3 regions of the Arthrobacter sp. 92 genome follow, and region 2 is predicted to be linked to each of the others. Evidence: riboswitches for the same ligand, from Rfam matches in the RefSeq annotation. Region 2 holds a riboswitch; each other region holds the start of a gene.
What was found. A riboswitch is a leader RNA that binds a small molecule or an ion and turns the genes downstream of it on or off. The one in region 2 is predicted to bind S-adenosylmethionine.
Positions count from the first base shown of each region.

Region 1: it holds a riboswitch for S-adenosylmethionine, as region 2 does, so the genes downstream of both, ACP4XC_RS21585 (DUF1737 domain-containing protein) here and ACP4XC_RS06515 (bifunctional o-acetylhomoserine/o-acetylserine sulfhydrylase) in region 2, are expected to answer to the same signal.
Region 3: it holds a riboswitch for S-adenosylmethionine, as region 2 does, so the genes downstream of both, ACP4XC_RS03190 (cobalamin-independent methionine synthase II family protein) here and ACP4XC_RS06515 (bifunctional o-acetylhomoserine/o-acetylserine sulfhydrylase) in region 2, are expected to answer to the same signal.

Region 1 covers NZ_CP189863.1:4,625,485-4,633,203, forward strand. The annotation lists gene ACP4XC_RS21575 (flotillin family protein) at 197-1,630, opposite strand; gene ACP4XC_RS21580 (EAL domain-containing protein) at 1,824-2,897, opposite strand; SAM riboswitch class IV at 3,288-3,403, shown strand; gene ACP4XC_RS21585 (DUF1737 domain-containing protein) at 3,438-3,740, shown strand; gene ACP4XC_RS21590 (rhodanese-like domain-containing protein) at 3,737-4,147, shown strand; gene ACP4XC_RS21595 (O-succinylhomoserine sulfhydrylase) at 4,148-5,356, shown strand; gene ACP4XC_RS21600 (hypothetical protein) at 5,463-5,792, opposite strand; gene ACP4XC_RS21605 (glutamate--cysteine ligase 2) at 5,866-7,092, opposite strand; gene ACP4XC_RS21610 (UDP-N-acetylglucosamine 1-carboxyvinyltransferase) at 7,224-7,719, opposite strand, start outside.
Region 2 covers NZ_CP189863.1:1,426,905-1,434,623, forward strand. The annotation lists gene ACP4XC_RS06485 (glycine C-acetyltransferase) at 1-1,084, shown strand, start outside; gene ACP4XC_RS06490 (NAD(P)/FAD-dependent oxidoreductase) at 1,135-2,292, shown strand; gene hutI (imidazolonepropionase) at 2,304-3,536, shown strand; gene ACP4XC_RS06500 (histidine phosphatase family protein) at 3,533-4,213, opposite strand; gene ACP4XC_RS06505 (CPBP family intramembrane glutamic endopeptidase) at 4,359-5,126, shown strand; gene ACP4XC_RS06510 (VOC family protein) at 5,270-5,908, opposite strand; SAM riboswitch class IV at 6,069-6,184, shown strand; gene ACP4XC_RS06515 (bifunctional o-acetylhomoserine/o-acetylserine sulfhydrylase) at 6,230-7,546, shown strand.
Region 3 covers NZ_CP189863.1:677,057-684,775, forward strand. The annotation lists gene ACP4XC_RS03165 (HAD-IIA family hydrolase) at 1-562, opposite strand, end outside; gene ACP4XC_RS03170 (TrmH family RNA methyltransferase) at 621-1,295, shown strand; gene fbaA (class II fructose-bisphosphate aldolase) at 1,493-2,512, shown strand; gene ACP4XC_RS03180 (DUF3151 domain-containing protein) at 2,515-2,940, shown strand; gene ACP4XC_RS03185 (uracil-DNA glycosylase) at 3,024-3,659, opposite strand; gene ACP4XC_RS03190 (cobalamin-independent methionine synthase II family protein) at 3,835-5,049, opposite strand; SAM riboswitch class I at 5,063-5,186, opposite strand; gene ACP4XC_RS03195 (adenylosuccinate synthase) at 5,527-6,816, shown strand; gene ACP4XC_RS03200 (RNA polymerase sigma factor) at 7,417-7,719, shown strand, end outside.

The sequences.
Region 1 (7,719 bases), 1.5 Mb from region 2:
GTAGACCGTTTGGGGTGGCTCGAAGTAGATGACCAGAACCATATCGCCCACCGGAAACACACTTGTCTTATCAAAAGGATGGGCATGGAACGCACTTGTTCCACCGCGGAACGGCAGCATAACCTCGCCGATGGTCCCTGGGCCGATGAGTCCTGTGACCCTGCCGATCTTGCCGGTAAGGCTCCGATCAACATCTCTATGCATCTGGAGCTTTCGCGGGGCGCTTGCCTTCCCGGCTGTTCCTCAGCGCCGAGGACAAGGCAGGAAGATAGTCACCTACTTGGGCGAGGATCCCGCCGAGCATCTTGTTGACACCTTCGCCGCCGTTCAACACGGTCATCTGGCCCACATGGGAGAACGGTTCGGCCGCCGCGGCGATGATGGCGGGCATGTTCTCGGCGAGCTGCTGCGAAATGACGGCGTCCTGGTTGGTCCCGAGCGCCTCGGCCCGGGCCTTGATGCCCTCGGCCTCGGCCAGGGCCTTCGCCCTGATCGCCGACGCCGCAGCATCACCGCGTGCCCGGGTGGCCGCGGCTTCGGCCTCGCCGGTGACTTTGGTGGCGCCAGCCGCGGCCGCCGCGGCTGTTGCGTTGGCCTGCGCTTGGAGTTCGGTCCGCCTGGCGTTGACTTGCGCCTCAAGCTCAGTGCGGCGGGCGAGCGCTTCGGCGGCGCTGATGTCTGCGGCCTTCTGGCCTTCGGCGTCGGTGCGCTTGGCGTAGGCCTTTGCGTCCGCAGGCTTGCGGACGGTGGTCTGCAGCTTTTGTTCCTCGCGGTCCGCCTCGAGCTTGGCTACTTCCGTCTCCTGAACCACCACCTGTTGACGCGCCGTCGCCTCCGCCAGGGGGCCGGCCTGGGAGGCATTCGCCCGTGCCCTTTCGGCATTCGCCTGGGCCACGGATTGCCGAATCGCGGAGACGCTCTGGGCATCCGCGATCAGGGCCGCCGCTTCTGCTTCCTTTTCCGCCGCCTCGCGGTTTCTGGTTGCCTCGGCGATCCGGGCCTCCATCTTCACCTGGGCGATGTGCGGCTTGGCAATGTTCTGGATGTAACCGGTGGGATCCTGGAGGTCCTTGATCTGCAGTGAATCCACCACCAGGCCGAGCTTCTCCATTTCCACGCCACTGGCGCTGCGGACCTGGGAACCGAGCTTGTCGCGCTCCCTGATGATTTCCTCAACTGTCATGCTGCCGATAATCGAACGCAGGTGGCCCTCAAAGACGTTGTAAACCTGGCTCTGCATTTTGGGCTGCTGCCCCAGAAAGCGTCGCGCCGCATTGGCGATGAAGGGCGGGGCGTCTCCGATTTTGTAGATGACCACGCCTTCGACAATCACCTGGATGCCCTGCGACGTCACGCAGGAAACCTTGAGTTCCGTTTCATTCAGGGTCAGGGACAAGGGCCGGACCGTCTGGAGCCCGGGAATCACCAGCGCGCCCTTGCCTGTGACGATCTTGAAGTCCATGCCCTCCCTGGTCTCCAGGGTCCCCCGCGTCAATCCGGAGATGATGAGCGCCTCGTTGGGCTCAGCGACTTTCCACATCAGTTTTACGGCCACCCAGATGAAAGCGATGACGACAACGGCCCCGAGGATGGCGGCAATCAGGGGGAAGAACGCTGACAAGTCCGGCATCACAGGGCCCTTTCGACGGGATTCGCGGAGCCGCCGGCATGCGGGTTCGGCAGCGTGCAGCCAGCTCTTGTAGCCAGTGTCGTTGGGTCCCCGCCGGAAAGTCCAGTAACTGGATGAGATTTATTTTCGCCCGGACCAGCTGCCTTCCGGAGCGGAGTGCGCCCGGGAAGGCAGCTCAAGCGGCTGAACAGACCTAGGTGGTCTGATGGGAGGGCTGCGAGCGGGACGATTCCTGTTCGGCTGCCACACGCCAGTGCGCCCATTCCAGCGGTTGAACCGACGGGCGGCCCAACAGATATCCCTGGCCTGCGGTCATTCCCAGGCGGGTGACTGTGGCGAGTTCGGCCTCTGTTTCAATTCCTTCGGCCACCAGGTCAGCATCGATCTGCCGGGCAAATTCCACCATCGCGGCACCGACTGTTTGCTGGCCGGCAGCCCGGTCGATGCCTGATATCAGGCCCCGGTCGAGCTTCACGATATCCGGGCTCAGCAGCTTCACCTGGCGCATCGAGCCGAAACCGGCCCCCGCGCCGTCCACGGCCACCCGCAGTCCGCGCAATCGGAGGGGCGCCAGTGCCTCCACCAGGGGGGCGTACTCGTCTTCAGCGAGCCGCTCGGTCAATTCGATGACGATCCGGTCGAGGGCCAACTCGGATTGCTCCACGAAGGCGCGGAGCCGCGGGTCCAGGCACGTTGCCGGCGACAAGTTCAGGTCCACATAGAGATGCGAGGGAAGTTTTTCCGCAGCGGCGAGCGCCGCCTGCAGGGCCGCGAACTCGAGATCGGCGCCCAACCCGACTGCCGCGGCCTCGTTGAACCAGTGATCAGCGCTTGCGCCGTCGTCGCTCACAAAACGTGTGAGCGCCTCGACGCCCACAACGCTTCCGGTGGCGAGTTCGCAGATCGGCTGGAATGCCGTCAGGAGCATCCTGTCACCCAGGATCGCCTCGATCTTCTTCCTGCTGCGCCGCGTGAACAGAACCGGGTTCCCGGTGTCCGCCTCAGGCGGCGGCAGAATCGGAGTGAGAAGGGCCGCTGGCGGCACGTCAATTCCCTGGGCCTCAGGACCGGAGGCCCCGGGCGCGTGATCATCCGTTGCGGCCCTGGTGGCGATCAGGTGTTCGAGCAACGCGCGCTCGGGGCGTCCCGGATGCGTGGCCATGCGGGTCCGTAGCCGTTCCCGCGCCCACTCGCTCTGCGGAGAGGGATCGTCCAGGACCGACTCGATAATGTCCCATGCCTGTCCACGGATCGCAGGACTACTCACGTCCGAAGGCGGGATTGACTGGGTTCCCCATTCCGCTGTCAGCTCTCCGTCGGTCAATGCTGGAAAAGAAGTCTCATCCATTGACATTGGTTATTCCTTTATAAGTGCTGGTCCCGGCTGAGCCCGGGACCCGTCCATGGCTGCCGCACACTGATTCGAGGATGCAGTAACCGCGAACGTTTCAAAAGCGTACAACGAGACTGGGCTCTCTGTCTGTAGTGATCGCTATTGGTGATCGAGTCGTAATCTGTGCACGCGAGTTTCACTCTGTATGCCCGGGTGAATCAGGAAAGACCTGTGCCAGTGTTCCGTGCCGTTGGACGCGTGCCGTTACGGAACATGACGACGACGGCGGTGCGGGCCGTCCTTGTAAGTGTTACGTTTTTGGGGAGTAATGAGAACCGGTGCCAAGCCCTGACTGGCCGGTCGGCAACCCTCCCTTTCGCGGCGGGGTGCCTCAGGTGAATACTCGGCATATCGACCCATTCGAGTTGCAAGCGTGAGAGAAGGAGATCTGTTGTGTCTGATGCCCCCGTCAATCTGAGCCCGGCCGTTGAGCCTGCTGCCGGTCAGCAACAACCCGCCCAGGAAAAACTGGCCTATCGCCTCATCACGGGCCCGGACGACCGCACCTTCTGCGAGCGCATCTCCGAGGCGCTGGCCGACGGCTATGTGCTCCACGGAAGCCCGGCCGCCACGTTCAACGGCACCAGCGTGATCGTTGCCCAGGCCGTCATTCTGCCCGCCGCTGTGGCCACCGCGGACGCCGCCGTTGCCACTGCTGTTGACGAGCTGGATTTCGACGGCGAATTCCCGGACGAAGGATTCGAGGGCCACGCGTGAGCTACGCAGGAGACCTCAGCCCTCACGATGCCTGGGCCAAGCTGGAGCAAGGCGCCGTCCTCGTGGACGTCCGCACCGAGGGAGAGTGGGCCCATATCGGGATACCGGACACCAAGGCCACCGACAATGATCCCCTTTTCATCCAGTGGGTCTTCCCGGGCGGCATCCCCAACCCGGATTTCGTCGAGCAGCTGAAACAGCAGGCTCCTGAGGACACCGCCGTCGAACTGGTGTTCCTGTGCCGGTCCGGCGCACGGTCCATCGCGGCGGCGATCGCGGCCACCCAGGCCGGCTACACGGCCTACAACGTCCTGGAAGGCTTCGAAGGCGAACCGGACCGTTACGGCGAGCGCACCGTCAACGGCTGGAAGAACCGCGGCCTGCCCACCAATCTCGGAAAGAACTAAGTGACCTTCAACCCCGACGCCGCCAGCTGGAGCCCCGACACCCAGGCAGTCCGCGGCGGCCTTGACCGCACCAACTTTCAGGAAACGGCCGAGCCGATCTTCCTCAACTCCGGATTTGTCTACGAATCCGCGGCCGCAGCCGAGCGTGCCTTCACCGGCGAGGATGAACGGTTCGTGTATTCGCGCTACGGGAATCCCTCCGTGGCAACGTTCCAGGAACGCCTGCGGCTGCTCGAAGGCACCGAGGCGTGCTTTGCGACGGCGTCGGGCATGTCCGCCGTCTTCACCGCCCTGGGCGCCCTGCTGGCCGCGGGCGACCGCGTGGTGGCGGCCCGCTCGCTGTTTGGTTCCTGCTTTGTGATCCTGAACGAGATCCTGCCCCGCTGGGGCGTGGAGACGGTCTTTGTGGACGGACCGGATCTTGAACAGTGGCGCGAGGCTCTGTCCCGGCCCACCACGGCGGTGTTCTTCGAATCCCCGTCGAACCCGATGCAGGAGATCGTGGACATTGCCGCCGTCAGCGAACTGGCGCACGCCGCCGGTGCCACCGTGGTGGTGGACAACGTTTTCGCCACCCCGCTGCTCCAGCGCTGCGGCGATCTTGGCGCGGACGTGATTGTGTACTCCGGGACCAAGCACATCGACGGCCAGGGCCGGGTCCTGGGCGGGGCCATTCTGGGCACGAAGGAATTCATCGACGGCCCCGTCAAACAGCTGATGCGGCACACCGGCCCGGCGCTGTCCGCATTCAATGCCTGGGTGCTCACCAAAGGCCTGGAAACCATGGCCCTGCGCGTGAACCACTCGTCCGCCTCGGCCCTGCGGCTGGCGGAATGGCTCGAGGAACAGCCCGCGGTCAGCTGGGTGAAGTATCCGCTGCTGAAGTCCCACCCGCAGTACGGACTCGCGGCGGCGCAGATGAAGGCGGGCGGGACCGTCCTGACCCTGGAGCTGTCTCCCTCCGCCGGGCGCTCGGCCAAAGAGGCCGCCTTCGCGCTGCTGGATGCGCTGCGGATCATCGACATCTCCAATAACCTGGGTGACGCGAAGTCACTCATCACCCACCCGGCAACCACAACCCACCGCGCCATGGGCCCGGAGGGCCGCGCGGCCATCGGGTTGAGCGACGGCGTGGTGCGGCTCTCGGTGGGCCTTGAAGACGTGGACGACCTCATCGAAGACCTGCAACAGGCTCTCAAACAGATCTAGGCGGCGGTCCCCCGGGCGGCGGTTCCCCGGGCGACGGGCCCGGGCAACAGCCCCTCAGTGCCTCAGTGCCTCAGTGCCTCAGTGCCTCAGTGCAGGATTTCCCGGATCAGCCCGCGGTGTCGACGTCCCAGTGGACACGGATTGCCTCCGCCACCGGGCCCCCTGTCACGTCCACCCGGAAGGCAACCGGAGCGGTCCCCGTTTCTTCGATGACGGCGTCGCGGTACACCCGGCCGCACGAAGGGCACAGGGTGTAGACGTCCTCGTCGTCAGGCCACGGGGCCAGCCCGGCCGGCACGGGTGACTCGCCGTCAATATGCACGGGTATCCCTTGCGAGTTGGCCTGGATCAGGCCGTCCTTGCTGACGGTGTTCCCGCAGACGCAGGTGATGGTGGTGACATCATGATCCACCACGTCGGCATATTCAGTTTCCATGGCGTGCTCCCGGTCGTTGGACGAAGACGGTACTTCTGGACTGGCTGCCTCCCAGGTCAATCAGGGCGTGGGCTCAGGGCATGCGCACGCGCAGCAACACCGGGGCGGGTTCCTCCGCGGCGTTGGCCTGCGCACACCGCATGCTCACCTCCACCGCGTTCGCCACGACGGCGGCGAGCCCGGCGTCGTCGAACGCGGCCCCGGAGAGGGCAGCGTCCCTGACACGGCGCTGCTGCTGCGAGCCTGTTCCGCGCTCCAGGATCCTGCGGACGCCGCTGCGGGCGAGCTCAAGTTCACCCTGTTCAGAGAGGACAGGGGCAAGATAATCCACCAGCGACTCCACCACCTCCGCGGCGGGGGCAGGCCGGAAAGTGCCGAAGTCCAGCAGCTCGCTGCGGAGCCCGCAGTTACTTGCCTGCCACGCCGCCATCCGCAACAGCACCGTGGGCACCGGCGCCGGATCCACCTCGGCGCGCCATTCCCTGCCCGCCGATTCCACCAGCCCCCGCACCAGTACCGCGATCAGGGCCGCGTCCTCCGCGTTCAGGCAAACGTCCGCCACGCGGACTTCCACGGTGGGGTGGTTCCGTGAAAGCCGCGCGTCGAAATAAATCATGCCCTCGTCCAGCAGCACGCCGCTGTCCAGCAGACGGGTGACCAGGCGCCGATAGGAGGACAGGGTGCCGAACAACGAAGAAGGGCCCGAGGTCGGCCAGCGGTTCCAAGCCTGCGTCCGGTAGCTCTCAAACCCGGTTTCCACGCCGTTCCAGTACGGGGAGTTGGCGCTGAGGGCGGTCAGCACGGCCAGCTTGTCGCGCACGCGGTCCAGCACCGCCACTCCCTCGTCCTGGGACTCGATGAAGGTGTGGACGTGGAAACCACAGGTCAGCTGCTCGTGGACGGTCAGCCCGAACCGTTCCTGCATGGTGGCGTATCGCGGGTTTGGGGTGGTGTGTGTGGTTGACGGCACGGGCGACGTCGCAAGGGCGGCCACCCGGGCGCCGTGTTTCCGCGCCGCCTCGTCCGCCAATGCCCGCCCCTGCCGGATCTGCTGCAACAGCTCGGCGTAGTCCAGGCACGGCTTCGTTTGGGTCTCTATCTGCTCGAGCTTCAGTTCGGCAGTCAGGCCGGAGGCCTCGTGTCGCGTGGTTTGATCGTGGGGATCGGGGATCCGGGGTCTGTCCGGGGCGTCGTCCGCGGCGAGCTTCCGTCCAGTTAACAAGGCGTCCGCCAGCGCCAGCGGCTCCCCGCTCACGGGGTCCACGATCAGCAGCTCTTCCTCAACCCCGAAAGTTCGCATGCATACATTCTGCCCCTTGCGCTGCGTGTTAGACAGGCATCGTAACGCAAGTACACGGAGCTACAGGGGGCCACTGGCGCCCCCTCAGACACGCCGCCCGGGGTAAGGGATCCTTGGTGCCGTCAGACGATTCAGTCTTGGAAATACTCGATTTTCGCGCCGATGGTGTTGAGACGCTCGGCCAGATCCTCGTACCCGCGCTCGATCACATAGATGTTGCGCAGCTCGGATACCCCGCGGGCGGCGAGCATGGCCAGCAGGAGGCAGGCCGCCGGGCGCAGTGCCGGCGGGCAACCCACCTCGGCCGCACGCCATTTGGTGGGTCCGTTGACATAGATGCGGTGCGGGTCCAGCAGTTGGACCTGGGCGCCCAGCTTGTTCAGCTCGGTCAGGTAGATGGCCCGGTTCTCGTAGACCCAGTCGTGGATCATCGTCTGGCCGTGAGCGTTGCCGGCAATGACCGCGAAGAACGGCAGGTTGTCGATGTTCAGGCCCGGGAACGGCATGGGGTGGATCTTGTCCTCGGGGGCGCGGAGCTCGGAGGGCTTGGTGGTGACGTCCACCAGCCGGGTGCGGCCGTTCCGGGCGAAATACTCCCCGGAGATCTCCAGCGCCTGGCCCATCTGT
Region 2 (7,719 bases):
CGAGGCCAGCGCCGAGGTTCTGAACTTCTGCGCCAACAACTACCTCGGACTGGCGGACCACCCGGAGATCATCGCCACGGCCAAGTCCGCCATGGACGAGCGCGGTTTCGGCATGGCCAGTGTCCGCTTCATTTGCGGCACCCAGGACCTGCACCTCGCCCTGGAGGCCCGCGTCTCGAAGTTCCTCGGCACCGAGGACACCATCCTGTTCTCCAGCTGCTTCGATGCCAATGGCGGTGTGTTCGAATCCCTCCTCGGCGCGGAGGACGCCGTGATCTCCGATGCCCTGAACCACGCCTCCATCATCGACGGCATCCGGCTCTGCAAGGCCCAGCGCTTCCGCTACGCCAACCGCGACATGGCGGACCTGGAAGCGAAGCTGATCGAAGCCACCACCCAGGCAATACCGGCCCGCCGCAAGATCATCGTGACCGACGGCGTCTTCTCCATGGACGGCTACCTGGCCCCGCTGGAAGCCATCTGCAACCTGGCCGAGAAATACGATGCACTGGTGATGGTGGATGATTCACACGCCGTGGGCTTTATGGGTGCCACGGGCGCGGGCACCCCCGAGCACGCCGGAGTCTCGCACCGGGTGGACATCTACACCGGCACCTTCGGCAAGGCGCTGGGCGGCGCCTCGGGCGGCTACGTCTCGGGCCGCCGCGAGGTGGTTGCCATGCTTCGGCAGAAGGCCAGGCCCTACCTCTTCTCCAACTCGCTGGCCCCGGCCATCGTCGCGGCAACACTGAAGGCGCTGGACCTGGTGGAGAACTCGGCAGAGCTCCGGGCCACCTTGTTTGCCAATGCCGAACAGTTCCGCACCCGCATGGGCGAAGAGGGTTTCGAGCTGCTCGACGGCGAGCACGCGATCGTCCCGGTGATGTTCGGGGACGCCGTCATGGCGGCCAAGGTCGCTGACCAGATGCTGCAGCACGGTGTGTTTGTGACCGCGTTCAGCTATCCCGTGGTGCCCAAGGGCGCGGCGCGCATCCGGGTCCAGCTTTCCGCAGCCCACAGCCCGGCGGATGTTGAGGCCTGCGTGCAGGCGTTTGTGGCCAGCCGCGCCGCGGTCAGCGGCTGACGGAACGTCCGGTCCGGGCGCATCCCGCGCTCGTCTGCAAGGATGTATCCATGTCAGCTAATTACGATGTGGTGATTGTGGGCGGCGGAATCGCCGGATTGTCCCTGGCCTCGGCCCTGGCCGGCCAATGCAGCGTGGCGCTGGTGGAGGCGGAGCAGGAACTGGCCTACCACACGTCCGCCCGCTCGGCCCGGCAGTTGATCCCCAGCTATGGTCCTCCTGTGGTGCAGGAACTGACTCTTCGCACCCTGGGGCTGATCGGGGCGAGGGACGCCGAACTTCCGGAGCGGGTCCTCTCGCCGCGCAGCTTTATGCTGATCGGCGACGAAGACCTGGTGCGGCAGGAAGCAAGCGGACACATGCATCGGATCTCCCATGAGGAGGCCCTGGAGCTCTGCCCGGTCCTGGTCCCGGGCTCCTTCGCTGCGGCGGGGCTGGACACCGGCTCCTTCGCCTGCAACGCCCCTGTGTTGCTGGAGGACCACCGCCAGCGTGCCGTGGCCGGCGGAGTGGACATCATCACCGGGGCCAGGGTCCACTCCGCCCAACGCCTTGGAACAGGCTGGGATATCGGCGCCGGCCAGGAAGCGTTCCAAGCCGCGGTACTGGTCAACGCCGCCGGTGCCTGGGCGGACGAGCTTGCGGTGATCAGCGGCGTCGAGAAGCTCGGACTCCAGCCTTACCGCCGCACGGCTGCGATCGTCGCCGTCGACCATCCCCTCCCGGAGGGCTGTCCCATGGTGGCGGCCGCTGACGAATCCTTCTACTTCAGGGCCGAGGGCGGCGACGTGCTGATTTCGCCGTCGGAGTCGGTCCCCAGCGGGCCCGAAGACGCCCAGCCCCACCCCGGTGACATCGAGGCCCTCGTTGCCCGGCTCAACACCGTGACCACCTTGGGGATCAGCAGCGTCCGCAAAGCGTGGACGGGCCTGCGGACGGAAGCGGCCGACGGCGTTCCTGTGGTGGGGTTCGACGCGGAGGCGCCGGGATTCTTCTGGCTCGCCGGACAGGGCGGTTATGGCTTCCAGACGTCATCGGGGATTGCCGAGCTGGCGGCCGGGCTGATCCTGGCCGGCCAAGGTTCGGGCCAGGTCGCAGGCAGGAACCCAGCCTCGGGCGCGGGTGCGTTGCCCGGGACGGGCGAGGGAAGTCCGGCATCCCGGACAGTGGATGCGCTTGCCGCCACCCGATGGTCCATCAGGCGCTAAAGAATGGACCTATGAGCACCCTCATCACCAATATCGCCGAGCTGATGACCCAGGACGCGCAGCACCGCGTCCTCAAGGACGCGGCGGTGGTGATCGAGGGGGAGCGGATCTCGTGGATAGGCCCGGCCGCGGCTGCCCCCGCGGCCGATGACGCCGTGGATGCCGGCGGCCGGGCGCTGTTGCCGGGGTGGGTGGACTCCCACACCCATCTGATCTTCGCCGGTGACCGGACAGCCGAGTTCGAAGCCAGGATGGCGGGGGAGAGCTACAGCGCCGGCGGCATTGCCGTGACCACCGGCGCCACCCGAAGCACGAGTGATTTTGATCTAACACGGCTGGCCCTGGGCCGCGTTGCGGAGGCGGTGTCCCAGGGAACCACGTATCTGGAGACCAAGACAGGTTACGGCCTGGATGTGGAGAACGAGGCCCGCAGCGCCCGCATTGCCTCCACCGTGGTGGATGAAGTGACATATCTTGGCGCCCATCTGGTGCCGGAGGGCGCCGATCCGGACGCCTACACGGACCTGGTCAGCGGGCCGATGCTGGCTGCTGTCCGTCCCTATGTGCGGTGGGCGGACGTCTTCTGCGAACGCGGAGCCTTCACAGCGGAGCAGTCCCGCCGGGTCCTGCAGGCCTGCAGGGAAGCGGGACTGGGCCTGCGGGTGCACGGCAACCAGCTTGGTGAAGGAGCCGGCGTGCAGCTCGCGGTGGAGTTCTCCGCAGCGAGCGTTGACCACGTGAACCATCTCTCCGCCGCGGACATCGACGCCCTGGCCTCAAGCTGGTCCAGCTGGGACGAGGCATCAGGGAGCGGGGAGCGCGGAACCGTGGCCACGTGCCTGCCGGCCTGTGACTTGTCGACCCGCCAGGCCTTGGCCCCAGGGCGGCAGCTGCTGGACGCCGGCGTTCAGATAGCCCTGGCCTCCAACTGCAACCCAGGGACCTCCTACACGAGTTCCATGGCGTTCTGCGTCACCACCGCCGTGCTGCAGATGCGCCTGAGTGTCCACGAGGCGGTCCGTGCGGCGACATACGGCGGCGCCCTGGCGCTGCGGCGCGAGTCAGGGAACGACGTCGACGGCGAGCGGGCGGTGGGCTCCATCGCCGTCGGGCACCGGGCAGACCTGCATCTGCTTAACGCACCCTCTGCCACCCACCTGGCGTACCGGCCCGGCATCCCGCTGACCCGCTCCGTGTGGCGCGCGGGTGTGGAGCAGCGCGTCGGCCGTGAAGCCGGCCGCTAGAAGATCATGGGCGGGGCGTCGAGCACTGTTTCATCCACCCGGCGGTCCACCCACTGGCTGAACGGACTATCCAGTTCGTATTTGCCGTACTTGGTGCGCACCAGGGTGCGGACTTCGGCGTTCTCCGGGTTGTTGAGGGATTCGAAGTACTCCACGGACCAGTGGAACCAACGCATGCAGAACAGCCGCATGGTCAGGCCATGGGTGACGAAGAGTGCGTTGGGCGCATAGCTCGGCTTGGACCAGTGCCGGTAGAGCGTCTCCATGAATGAGGAAATGCGGTCATAGACGTCGGAGCCGGATTCTCCCTCACGGAACCGGTAGAAGAAGTGGCCGTAGGCATTGCGGAGTTCCTTCTGGTCTTCGATGTCTCCGGCGATCTGGAAATTAGCCCAGTCCTGTTCCCGGAGCCGGGGCTCCTCGATCACGCGTTCGGTGAGGGAGCCAAGGTTGAGGGCCTCCAACGTCTGGTAGGCGCGCAGGTAGGGGGACACGTAAACGCACACGGGGCGTCCGTCGAGTTCCCGCCGCACCTGCTCGCCAGCCGCCTTGGCTTGTTCCATACCGAGCGCCGTCAGCGGTATCCGGTAGTCGGGCACCCGGTTGTAAATGGAGGTGTCGGCGTTGGCGGCGGACTGGCCGTGCCGGATCATGATGATTTTCCCGGGCGCACTCATAAGTCCCTAGCATAGGCCAGCGCGGGTCCCGGACCTTGGACGGTGCGGGCCGCCTGCCCGCTGTTACGAACGGGCCCGCCGCTTGGCGCCGGAGGGCTCCCATGGCGAACAGCAAAGTACCAGCAACTACAGGCAAGATAGGAACATGCTGGTTCCCTCCCGCCGTCGTTTGCGGATAGAAGTATGGATTGTCCTGGGTCTTTCGCTGGGGCAGTCCGCCGTGTATTCGGTGGTGCAGTTGCTGGATAAGATGACCCGCGCACCCCTCGCGCAGGGCACCTCAACGCTAAACCGCTCGCAAAGCAGCCGCGAGTACTTCGACCTGACCTACCAGCTGCTGGACATCGTGTTCGCGCTGGTCCCGGTGCTGCTGGTGCTTTACTTCCTGTCCGAGCACCGCCCCGCCGGCCATACGGGCGCCACGGCCTTCCAGAAACTCGGGTTCAACTTTGGCCGTCCCGGGATGGACGTGGTGCAGGGCCTGGGACTGGCCGCCCTGATCGGCATTCCTTCCCTGGGCCTCTACGCCGCAGGCCGTGCCCTCGGGATCACCACGGCCATCATTCCCAGCGGCCTTGACGCGTACTGGTGGACGGTCCCCGTGCTGATCCTCTCCGCAATGCGGCATGCCGTGGTGGAGGAGATCATAGTGGTGGGCTACCTGCTGGACAGGTTCGGCAAATTCGGGTGGAGCACACCGCTGGCCATCTTCCTCAGCGCCATGCTCAGGGGAAGCTATCACCTGTACCAAGGGTTCGGGCCGTTCATCGGCAACGCCGTGATGGGCGTCGTCTTCGCCTGGATCTACACCAAAACGCGCCGGGTGATGCCGCTGGTAATCGCCCACGCGATCCTGGACATTGTGGCATTCGTTGGATTCAGCCTGTTTGGAAAGGCGATGGGCCTGGGGTAGCGCACGCGGCCCCGGCGGGGAAAAGGATTCGGCCGCTATCGGTGGGTGGCGTCATTGGCACCCGCTGATAGCGGCCGAAGTTTGAGGGCAGCAAACTGCCCTGGTCCTGACGGACCATCGGGATGGTTCAGATGGTGACGGGTTCAGATGGTGACGGCGCCCGAGGCGGTCTCGAACGTGACGGAGAGGATTCCCGGCGTTCCGTGCGGCGCGACCCAGTTGACGGCAACGTCTTCCAGCGGCCTCTCCACCGGCTCGCCCAGCCACTCAGTGACACGTTCGGCGGAGCCGGCGATGGTGAGGCTGGACATCTTGACGTTGCTCTCATAAGCGTTGGACGGGTGAAGCTCGGGATCGCCCTCCCACTTGAGCATGTAGGGGACCTGCGGGTCCGCAATGAGGCCCAGGATGCCGATCTGCTTCCAGACCAGTTCGCGTCCGTCGGGGAACTTGCGGTTGCCATTGACTGCCGCGCGGCCCAGGCGCTCTTCGAATGGTGCCAGGTCGTCCACTTCGACGCACCAGCCCATCCAGCCGCCGCCCGCCTCGGAACGCGCCCGGACGGCCTGCCCGAACGGCGCCTTGTCCGACGCCGGGTGGTTGAGGACCTCCACAACCTCGAGGTACTTGTGACCGGCCAGCGGAATAATCATGTTTCGTGTGCCGAAACGGGGGTGTACCCCGCCCTTCACGGCTTCGACGCCGAGGGCGGAAGAAATACGTTCGGTGGTGGCTGCCAAGCCATCCTGTTCACAGGCGTAAGAGACGTGATCCATGCGCATGCCATCATCTTGGCACTTTGTGATGGAGCTCTCAGCTAAGGGTTACCTAACCGTGGTGGGATGTCTCGCCCGGTGGCCCGGACGCGCCCAAAAAGCGGGCGCTGACGTCCTTCGTCACAAACCTGTTCAGCGCCGGCTTTCCGTTCCTACACTGGGTCCAGGTCATGAGCGCCAGCATCGAGCCCCGGCTTGCTGGCCGGCAACCCTCGTTCCGCGGTGGGGTGCCCCGGGTGAAGACCTGGCCCTCCGGCGCCCGCCGGACGGCAAGCGCGGCACTGGCCGGCCCGGCCGGCTGTGCCCTTGAGCTGAAGGAGTCCTCCGATGTCCAACGCATGGTCGTTCGAAACCCGCCAGATCCACGCCGGCCAGGAGCCGGACAGCGCTACCGGCGCACGCTCGCTCCCCATCTACCAGACGACGTCGTTTGTGTTCCCCAGCGCCGAAAGCGCCGCGAACCGCTTTGCGCTGGCCGAACTCGCGCCGATCTACACCCGGATCGGCAACCCCACCCAGGACGCGGTGGAGCAGCGGGTGGCGAGCCTGGAAGGGGGCCTCGCGGCGCTGCTGCTCAGTTCCGGCCAGGCCGCGGAGACTTTCGCGATCCTCAATGTCGCCGAAGCTGGCGACCACGTGGTGGCCAGCCCCAGCCTCTACGGAGGCACCTACAACCTCTTGGCGCACACACTGAAGAAATTCGGCATCTCGGTCACTTTCGTCGAGGATCCGGACAACCTTGAGCAGTGGCGCAACGCGGTCCAGCCGAATACCAAGCTGTTCTTTGGCGAGGTGGTCTCCAACCCCCGCCAGGACGTGCTGGACATCGAAGGTATTTCGCAGGTGGCGCACGACGCCGGTGTCCCGCTGATTGTGGACAACACGCTCTCCACTCCGTACCTGATCCGGCCGCTTGAGTGGGGTGCGGACATCGTGGTTCACTCGGCCACCAAATACCTTGGCGGCCACGGCAGTGCCATCGCGGGGGTGATCGTTGACTCGGGCAACTTCGACTTCGGCAAGGACCAGGAGCGGTTCCCCGGCTTCAACACCCCGGACCCCACCTACAACGGCCTGGTCTACGCCCGGGACCTGGGCAAGGACGGCGCCCTGGGAGCCAACCTCTCGTTCATTTTGAAGGCGCGCGTCCAGCTCCTGCGCGATCTCGGCTCGGCGGTGTCTCCCTTCAACGCCTTCCTGATCGCCCAGGGGCTGGAAACCCTGAGCCTGCGGGTGGAGCGCCATGTGAGCAACGCTCTCCGCGTGGCCGAATGGCTCGAGGCCCGGGAGGACGTGGAATCGGTGGCCTACGCCGGGCTGCCCTCCAGCCCCTGGTACGAACGCGGACGCAAGTACGGGCCGAGGGGTACCGGAGCCGTGGTGGCCTTCACTATTGCGGGTGGAGCGGAGGCCGGGAAGCGGTTCGTGGATGCACTGGAGCTTCACTCCCATGTGGCGAACATCGGTGACGTGCGCTCGCTGGTGATCCACCCGGCGTCGACCACTCACAGCCAGCTGACCGGGGAACAGCAGGAAGTGGCCGGAGTGACGCCGGGACTGGTCAGGCTCTCCGTGGGACTGGAACACATCGACGACATCATTGCCGACCTCGACGCCGGCTTCCGCGCCGCCAAGGGCGACTAGCGGACCAAGGGGCGAATAAAGACGGATGACTCAGGGCATCCGGAGGCCCTTGCCGGGCCTCCGGATGTCCAGCCGTGCGCAGCCGGCGGCCCTCCGACCAGCACACGCCGGGACGCCGGGAGTCACATTGGTGTCACATTCTTCGCCATTGCCGCAACCCATTTCGTAGACTC
Region 3 (7,719 bases), 750 kb from region 2:
TCAGGGCGGCGATGGCGCCGGTGGCGGGCATGGGGCCCTCCTTCGACGGGCCGGTGGCGTCCGGGTTGGTGGCAATGAAGCGCGCGCCGGAGAGGATCAAGCGGATGGCCATGGTGATGGCTTCAAACGAGTAGGTGCGGGTCTCGCCCAGCACCACGAAGTCCGGGTTCTGGTCGGTGAGGATGAAGCCGGCCTCATGCAGCGCCGTCGTCAATCCTGCTTCTCCGATGGTGTAGGCGCGGTTGCCCGACTCCGAGCCGCGCACCTGGTCCTTGAGGAACTGGGCTGTGGCCAGTGCGGACGTCCAGATGTTCTCTTCCGGAATCTCCAGGCCGGAGGACCGCAGCCGGGCCGCCAGGTCGCGGGGGGTGAAGATGGAGTTGTTGGTCAGCACGAGGAAGCGCCGGGAGGTGTCAACCCAGCGCTGGATCAGTTCCGCGGCGCCGGGGATGGGCTGGTTTTCGTGGACCAGCACACCGTCCATGTCCGTCAGCCAGCACTCGATCTCCTGGCCGCTGCGGTACACCGACGCCGATGAACGTACTTGGTCTGACTCTGCCATGGGGGACCTCCGCCGGTGGTGATGTGCTGCTTACTGGGTCCCAGTCTAATGTTGAGGGGTGACTGAACAGCCCGAAGGCCCCGCCGCGTCCCGCCCCGCCGCAGAGGAAGGGCCCGAAGCGAAAGCGGAGGTCGGCGTCGGGCCCTGGGAAGGCGAGTGGCCGGAAGGGGCGCACTGGGACCCCGATCTCCTGGCGGACGGTGACCGCCGCAATGTGGTGGACAAGTACCGCTACTGGAAGCACGAGGCCATTGTGGCGGATCTGGACTCCAAGCGCCACGACTTCCACATCGCGATCGAAAACTGGCAGCACGACATGAACATCGGCACGGTGGTGCGCACCGCCAACGCCTTCCTTGCCAAGGAAGTCCACATCATCGGGCGACGCCGGTGGAACCGCCGCGGGGCCATGGTCACCGACCGCTACCAGCACGTCCGCCACCATCCCACGGTGGAGGACTTCGTGGCGTGGGCCCAGGGGGAGGGGCTGGCGATCATCGGCATCGACATCTTTCCCGACTCCGTGCCGCTGGAAACCTACGAGCTCCCCAGGAAATGTGTCCTCGTGTTCGGCCAGGAAGGTCCGGGCCTCACGCCCGAGGTCCATGAGGCCGCAGTGGACACCCTGTCGATCGAACAGTTTGGTTCCACCCGGTCCATCAACGCCGCCTCGGCCGCCGCGATCGCGATGCACGCCTGGATCCGCCGGCACGTTTTCAGCCAGCACGTCTAAACGCCGCCGGGATGGCAGCCCGCTCCGCATTGCCGCGAAGTGCCATGCCGACGCGGCGGGTGGAGCGCAAAGTATTACCCGTCCAGTGACCCGAAACACTGCCCTTGCGCCAGAAATGGCTAGGATGGTTGCTAGCCGACGAGGTTCACTCCCAGGGTCAACAAAACCCGTAGACGAAATTCACTTTAGGAGTCAGCATGCCCATTGCAACCCCAGAGATCTACTCCGAGATGATCGACCGCGCAAAGACGGGCGGCTTCGCGTTCCCGGCGGTAAACGTCACCTCTTCCCAGACGCTCAACGCGGCGCTGCGCGGCTTCGCCGAGGCCGAGTCCGACGGCATCGTCCAGGTCTCCACCGGCGGAGCGGCTTACTGGTCCGGCGCCTCCACGAAGGACATGGTTGCCGGTTCCCTGGGCTTCGCCGCCTTTGCCCGCGAGGTTGCCAAGAACTACGGCGTCAACGTGGCCCTGCACACTGACCACTGCCCCAAGGACAAGCTCGACGGTTTCGTGCTGCCCCTGCTCGCCGCATCCGAGGCTGAGGTCAAGGCCGGCCGCAACCCGCTGTTCAACTCGCACATGTGGGACGGCTCCGCCGAGACCCTGCAGGAAAACCTGCGCATCGCCCGCGAACTGCTCGAGCGCACCGCGGCGGCAAAGATGATCCTCGAAGTTGAGATCGGCACGGTCGGCGGCGAGGAGGACGGCGTCGAGAACGCCATCAACGAGAAGCTCTACACCACCGTTGAAGACGCCCTTGCCACCATCGACGCCCTCGGCTCCGGCGAAAACGGCCGCTACATCACCGCCCTGACCTTCGGCAACGTGCATGGTGTGTACAAGCCGGGTGGCGTGAAGCTGCGCCCGGAGATCCTCAAGGACATCCAGGCCCAGGTGGGCGCCAAGATCGGCAAGGACAACCCCTTTGACCTGGTCTTCCACGGCGGCTCCGGTTCCTCGGACCAGGAAATCGCGGATGCCGTCTCCTATGGCGTGATCAAGATGAACATCGACACCGACACCCAGTACGCCTACACGCGTCCGGTGGTGGACCACATGTTCAAGAACTACGACGGCGTCCTGAAGGTCGACGGCGAGGTTGGCAATAAGAAGCTCTACGACCCCCGCGTCTGGGGCGCCTCCGCCGAGGCCGGCCTCGCGGCCCGCGTGGTGGAAGCGGCCAAGCAGCTCGGCTCGCTCGGCAAGACGTTCTAATAATGTCCGACGAGTTCCGCAAGAACCTGATGGGCCCCGAAGCCACACTCCTGCCGCCCGAGACCGAGGTGTACCAGCACCTCGCGCTCGGCCAGGAGGCAATGGACCTGGTGGCCAAGAACCCCACGTCCTCGCTTCTGTGGGCCATCCTGGCCGAGGAGGCGTGGAACGAGGGGCGCACCATCGATTCCTATGCGTATGCCCGCGTGGGCTACCACCGCGGCCTGGACTCCCTGCGCCGCAACGGCTGGCGCGGTGTTGGCCCCATCCCCTGGGAGCACGAGCCGAACCGTGGGTTCCTGCGCGCGCTGTATTCGCTGGGGCGCGCTTCGGCGGCGATCGGCGAGGCCGAGGAACCGGAGCGCATTGAGAAATTCCTCAACGACTCCGATCCGACAGCCAAGGCAGCCATCGAAGCGCAAGGCTAGGCAGGCGTAAGTACGCCTTTACGTACGACGGCGGGCGGCCACCTTCAAGAGAAGGTGACCGCCCGCCGTCGCACTTTCCGGGGCTAGCTGACCGGCTTCGTCAGGCCGGTGCGGGCCATGGCGTCGGCGTACACCACGTGCATTTCGTCCAGGTACTGCTGCTGCCGTGCAGGGGTGCCGGCGAACGCGCGGCCGCTGAGGGAGCGCACCTTGTATGTCTTCAGCCCGCGGCGCCACAGGAGGGGCACCTCAGTCTTCAGGAGCAGTCCCGCCAGGCGGTTGGCCTCGGTGCCGTGGGCAACGATGACCGAGGCGCGGGGCACCAGGGCAAGGAACTTCAGGAGAGGCTTGAGTCCGGCCGAGATCTGGTCCGGAGTGAACTTGCCATTGGGCTCGCCGGGGACGTGCCAGGGGTGGACGTTCCACGGCATGACGAATTCCGGGCGGAGGCCCAGCTTCCACTGAACCCCCAGCATGCGGGTGGCCGCCTCGTCGTCGCCGGCGGTGATGAAACCGGACTCGTCGACCGTCCCGATGTTGGAGTACAGGCTGATGATGCGGCACTCGTCGACGTCGTGCATGGGGTCCACGTAGGGGACCACGGTGTCGGGCTTGCCACTTTGGAGAGTGTCACACAGCTCATTGACAGCTGCGACGTTGGGTTCATAGCGGCGGCCTAGAAGCTGCTCGCGGAAAGATTCAGTAGCCAGTGCTGTCATGTATTGCTGTGTCTCCTGCGGGGATCGGTGACGCTGCCGCACCATACCGGGGCGTGCTGTGGGCATGCTCGGGTACGGCGTGGTTTGAAATGTGGTGTGGACCGATTGCCTGACCGGTCTCTACCAGTTTAGCAAGCCCCGCGAAATGTGGCCCCGGGGGACCCTGCAGGCGCCGCTATCCCCGCCAAAGGCGCGTGGTGGCGCGGCGCGCGCCTTCCCCGAGGGCCTCAAGCTTGGCGAACGCGATCTGCGGGTGCACCCGGCCCCCGAGCCCGCAGTCCGTGGACGCAATGACGTTCTCGCGACCCACCAGATCGGCAAACCTGACGATCCTGTCCGCCACCAGATCCGGATGCTCCACCACGTTGGTGGCGTGTGAGACCACCCCGGGAATGATCACTTTGCCCTCGGGAAGCTTGGTGTCCTCCCAGACCCGCCATTCGTGCTCATGCCGGACGTTGGCGGCCTCGAAGGAGTACGCCCCGGCATTGACCTGCATCACGGAGCCGATGATGTCCGCGAACGGTATGTCCGTGGTGTGCGGGCCGTGCCAGGAGCCCCAGCAGACGTGCAGCCGGACCTGTTCCGCCGGCAGGTCGCGCAGCGCCCAGTTGGTGGCCTCCACGCGAAGCTGGATGAACTTGAGATAGTCCGCCAGGCTCGGCTCGGGGTTGATCTGGTCCCAGCTCTCGGCCAGCGAAGGATCATCCAGCTGCACTGTCAGGCCGGCGTCGATGATGGCCTTGTACTCTTCGCGCATGGCGTCGGCGCAGGCGTAGAGAAGCTCCTCGTCGGTCGTGTAGTACTCGTTGGCCACCCGGGCGCAGGACCCTGGGGAGAGCGAGGCCACGAACCCCTCCGCCAGCCCGGCTGAGGCAAGCCCGGTCTTGAGGTTGGCGATGTCCGAGCCCACGAGGCCCTGCCCCGTGTAGGTGAGCGGACCGGCGATCTTCGGCTGGGAGACACTTTTGCGGTGGGCGAGGATGCCCGACGACGGATCGTTGTAGGCGTCGTTGAACTTCTGCCGGTCCCGGCGGTCGGGGAAGGAGGTGAGCACGATGTTCCCGGGCGTGGAGCGGCTGACCTTGGCATCGGCCCAACGGTCCACGTCCGTGGGCTCGAGGCCTCCAAGGCGGGCGAAGGAGTAGTTCCACCAGGCGCCGTAGTCCACGGAACTGGACATGGTGTGGCCGTATTCGCCGTCGTTGGGGATATCGATGCCAAGGTCCTTCTGGCGCTGGACAACGTCCACCACCGAGGCCTCCAGCAGCTCGCGGAACTCGGGGGTGAGCCCGCCCGCTTCCTTGGCCTCGTTGGCGGAGATGAGTTCGGGCGTGCGCGGCAACGAACCTGCGTGGGTGACGCGGATGTGATCGGTGTTTACGGACATGGCGGATGGTTCCTTTCCATCGGTCCTGGCTGTAGCACCTTTGCCGGGCCGCGGCGTCCCGTTTTCAGGGTTCCGTTTTGGGGACAAGGTTGCTGCGGCGTCAACGATCCAGGTCTCTCGGCCGCTCCGGATGGGCACTCTCACTTAATTCCATCCGGCGACGGTTCCGCAAATCGGGGCAGTATTGTGTCGGGGGATTGTCCCGGCGGGCCCGGGGCGGCCCGCTGCCTCAGGCCGCCGGCCTCAGCAACGCCCGGCGCCGCGGACCGCCTGTCGGCTCTCCATAGCGGCCCCCGCCGCCGGATCGGCTAAACTTGGGTGGTAAGAGCCCCGAAACTCTTGGGCTGTGCCTGCCGGTCAGCTGACCGGTCACGGCATGGCAGTGGAATTCGGGGCATTCTCATGAACGGCGCTGAGCTGCGTTGACCACCTGGTGGATCACACGGAGTCCGGCCCGAACGAATGGGGGAGGATCCCATGCCAGCAATCGTGATCGTCGGAGCCCAATGGGGCGACGAAGGCAAAGGTAAAGCCACTGACCTGCTCGGCCACCGCGTCGACTACGTGGTCAAGCCCAACGGCGGCAACAACGCCGGGCACACCGTCGTCGTAGGCGGTGAGAAGTATGAGCTCAAGCTCCTTCCTGCCGGCATCCTGAGCCCCAACGCGGTTCCGATCATCGGTAATGGCTGCGTGGTGAACCTTGAGGCCCTGTTCCAGGAGATCGACGGCCTCGAAGCCCGCGGCGCCGACACCTCTAAGCTGCGCGTCTCCGCCAACGCCCATCTCGTGGCGCCCTACCACCAGGTCCTGGACAAGGTCACCGAGCGGTTCCTGGGCAGCCGTGCCATCGGCACCACCGGTCGCGGCATCGGCCCGGCGTATATGGACAAGGTGGCCCGCCTCGGCATCCGCGTCCAGGACGTCTTCGACGCCTCGATCCTGCGCCAGAAGGTTGAAGGATCGCTGCGCCAGAAGAACGAGCTCCTGGTCAAGGTCTACAACCGCCGCGACATCGAGGTGGATGAGATCGTGGAGTACTTCCTGTCCTTCGCCGAACGCCTCCGCCCGCTGGTCATCGACAGCACCTTCGTCCTGAACACGGCCCTGGACGAGGGCAAAGTGGTCCTCATGGAGGGCGGCCAGGCCACGTTCCTCGACGTCGACCACGGCACCTACCCCTTCGTCACGTCATCCAACCCGACCGCGGGCGGCGCCTCTGTGGGATCCGGCATCGGACCCACCCGCATCTCCCGCTCCATCGGCATCATCAAGGCGTACACCACCCGCGTGGGCGCAGGTCCCTTCCCCACGGAACTGTTCGACGAGATGGGCATGTACCTGCAGAAGACCGGCGGGGAGTTCGGCGTCAACACCGGCCGGCCGCGCCGCTGCGGCTGGTACGACGCCGTCCTGGCGCGCCATGCCTCCCGCGTCAACGGCTTCACGGACTACTTCGTCACCAAGCTGGACGTCCTCACCGGCATCGAGCAGATCCCGGTCTGCGTGGCCTACGACGTGGACGGCGTGCGGCACGACGAAATGCCGATGACCCAGACCGAGTTCCACCACGCCAAGCCCATCTTCGAGTACTTCGAAGGCTGGACCGAGGACATCACCGGCGCCCGCGCCATGGACGACCTGCCGGAAAACGCCCGGAACTACGTGCTGGCCCTGGAGAAGCTCTCCGGCACGCGGTTCTCGGCAATCGGCGTCGGCCCGGACCGCGACCAGACCATCGTGGTCAACGACCTCATCAACGACTAAACGTCACCGAAGCTCCAACGGCAGCACGAACCATGGCGGGTCACCCGGAAGGGCGGCCCGCCGTTTTGCCTTCCACAGTATTTCCCTCTGTTTAGCCGCCCATCAATCCCGTTGAATCCCGCAACGGGCGGCCCGGAGTAGGGGACGGTGGCGTCATCAGCCACCTTCTCGCCGGGGTCCCCTGACCGGGCCGAAAAAGAATTTTAAGTTTTTTGGATTTCGCGTAACCCCACCGGCCCCCCGGACGATTACCACTATGAAAGCGCCAGGTTCGAATTTGTCCCCCATCAGATTTGAACCCGGGGCTTGACTGCGACAAAAAGCGCCGGGCTGGATGTGTCCCCCATCATGTTCCAGCCCGGCTCTTTGCGGCGCTTAACTGAGACAAAAGGCGCCGGGTTGGATGTGTCCCCCATCATGTTCCAACCCGGCTCTTTTCTGTCCGGAGCCGGTTCAGCAAGAAGCCGGCCTGGGAGCGCGGGGCCGAGCCAATGCCCTCCGCCCCGATAGCCGGGGAGGCTTGCGGGCGGGACGCATCCGGCGTCCGCCTGATGGCTACACTAATGTAGCCACCCTCCCCTGAATGAAGGTTCCACGTCCGTGACCCATGCACTGACCGATGACTCCCTGCGGGCCCTCAAGGGCCGCGAGGGCGAGTTGTTCAGTCTGGTGTACCGGAGTTACGCATCCCAGGTATTGGGGTATCTGACAGCCCGCGGAGTCGAGGATCCGGAGGCAACAATGCAGGATGTCTTCCTCGCAGTCCTGCCCCGAATAGACAGCATCAGCGGTGGCGTCAGCGGGCTGCGGACGTTCGTTTTCTCGGTGGCGCACGCGCGGATGGTGGACGACCACCGCAGGCAGCGGCGGGCACCCGTCCGGCAGTCCTTCGAACCCGAACTG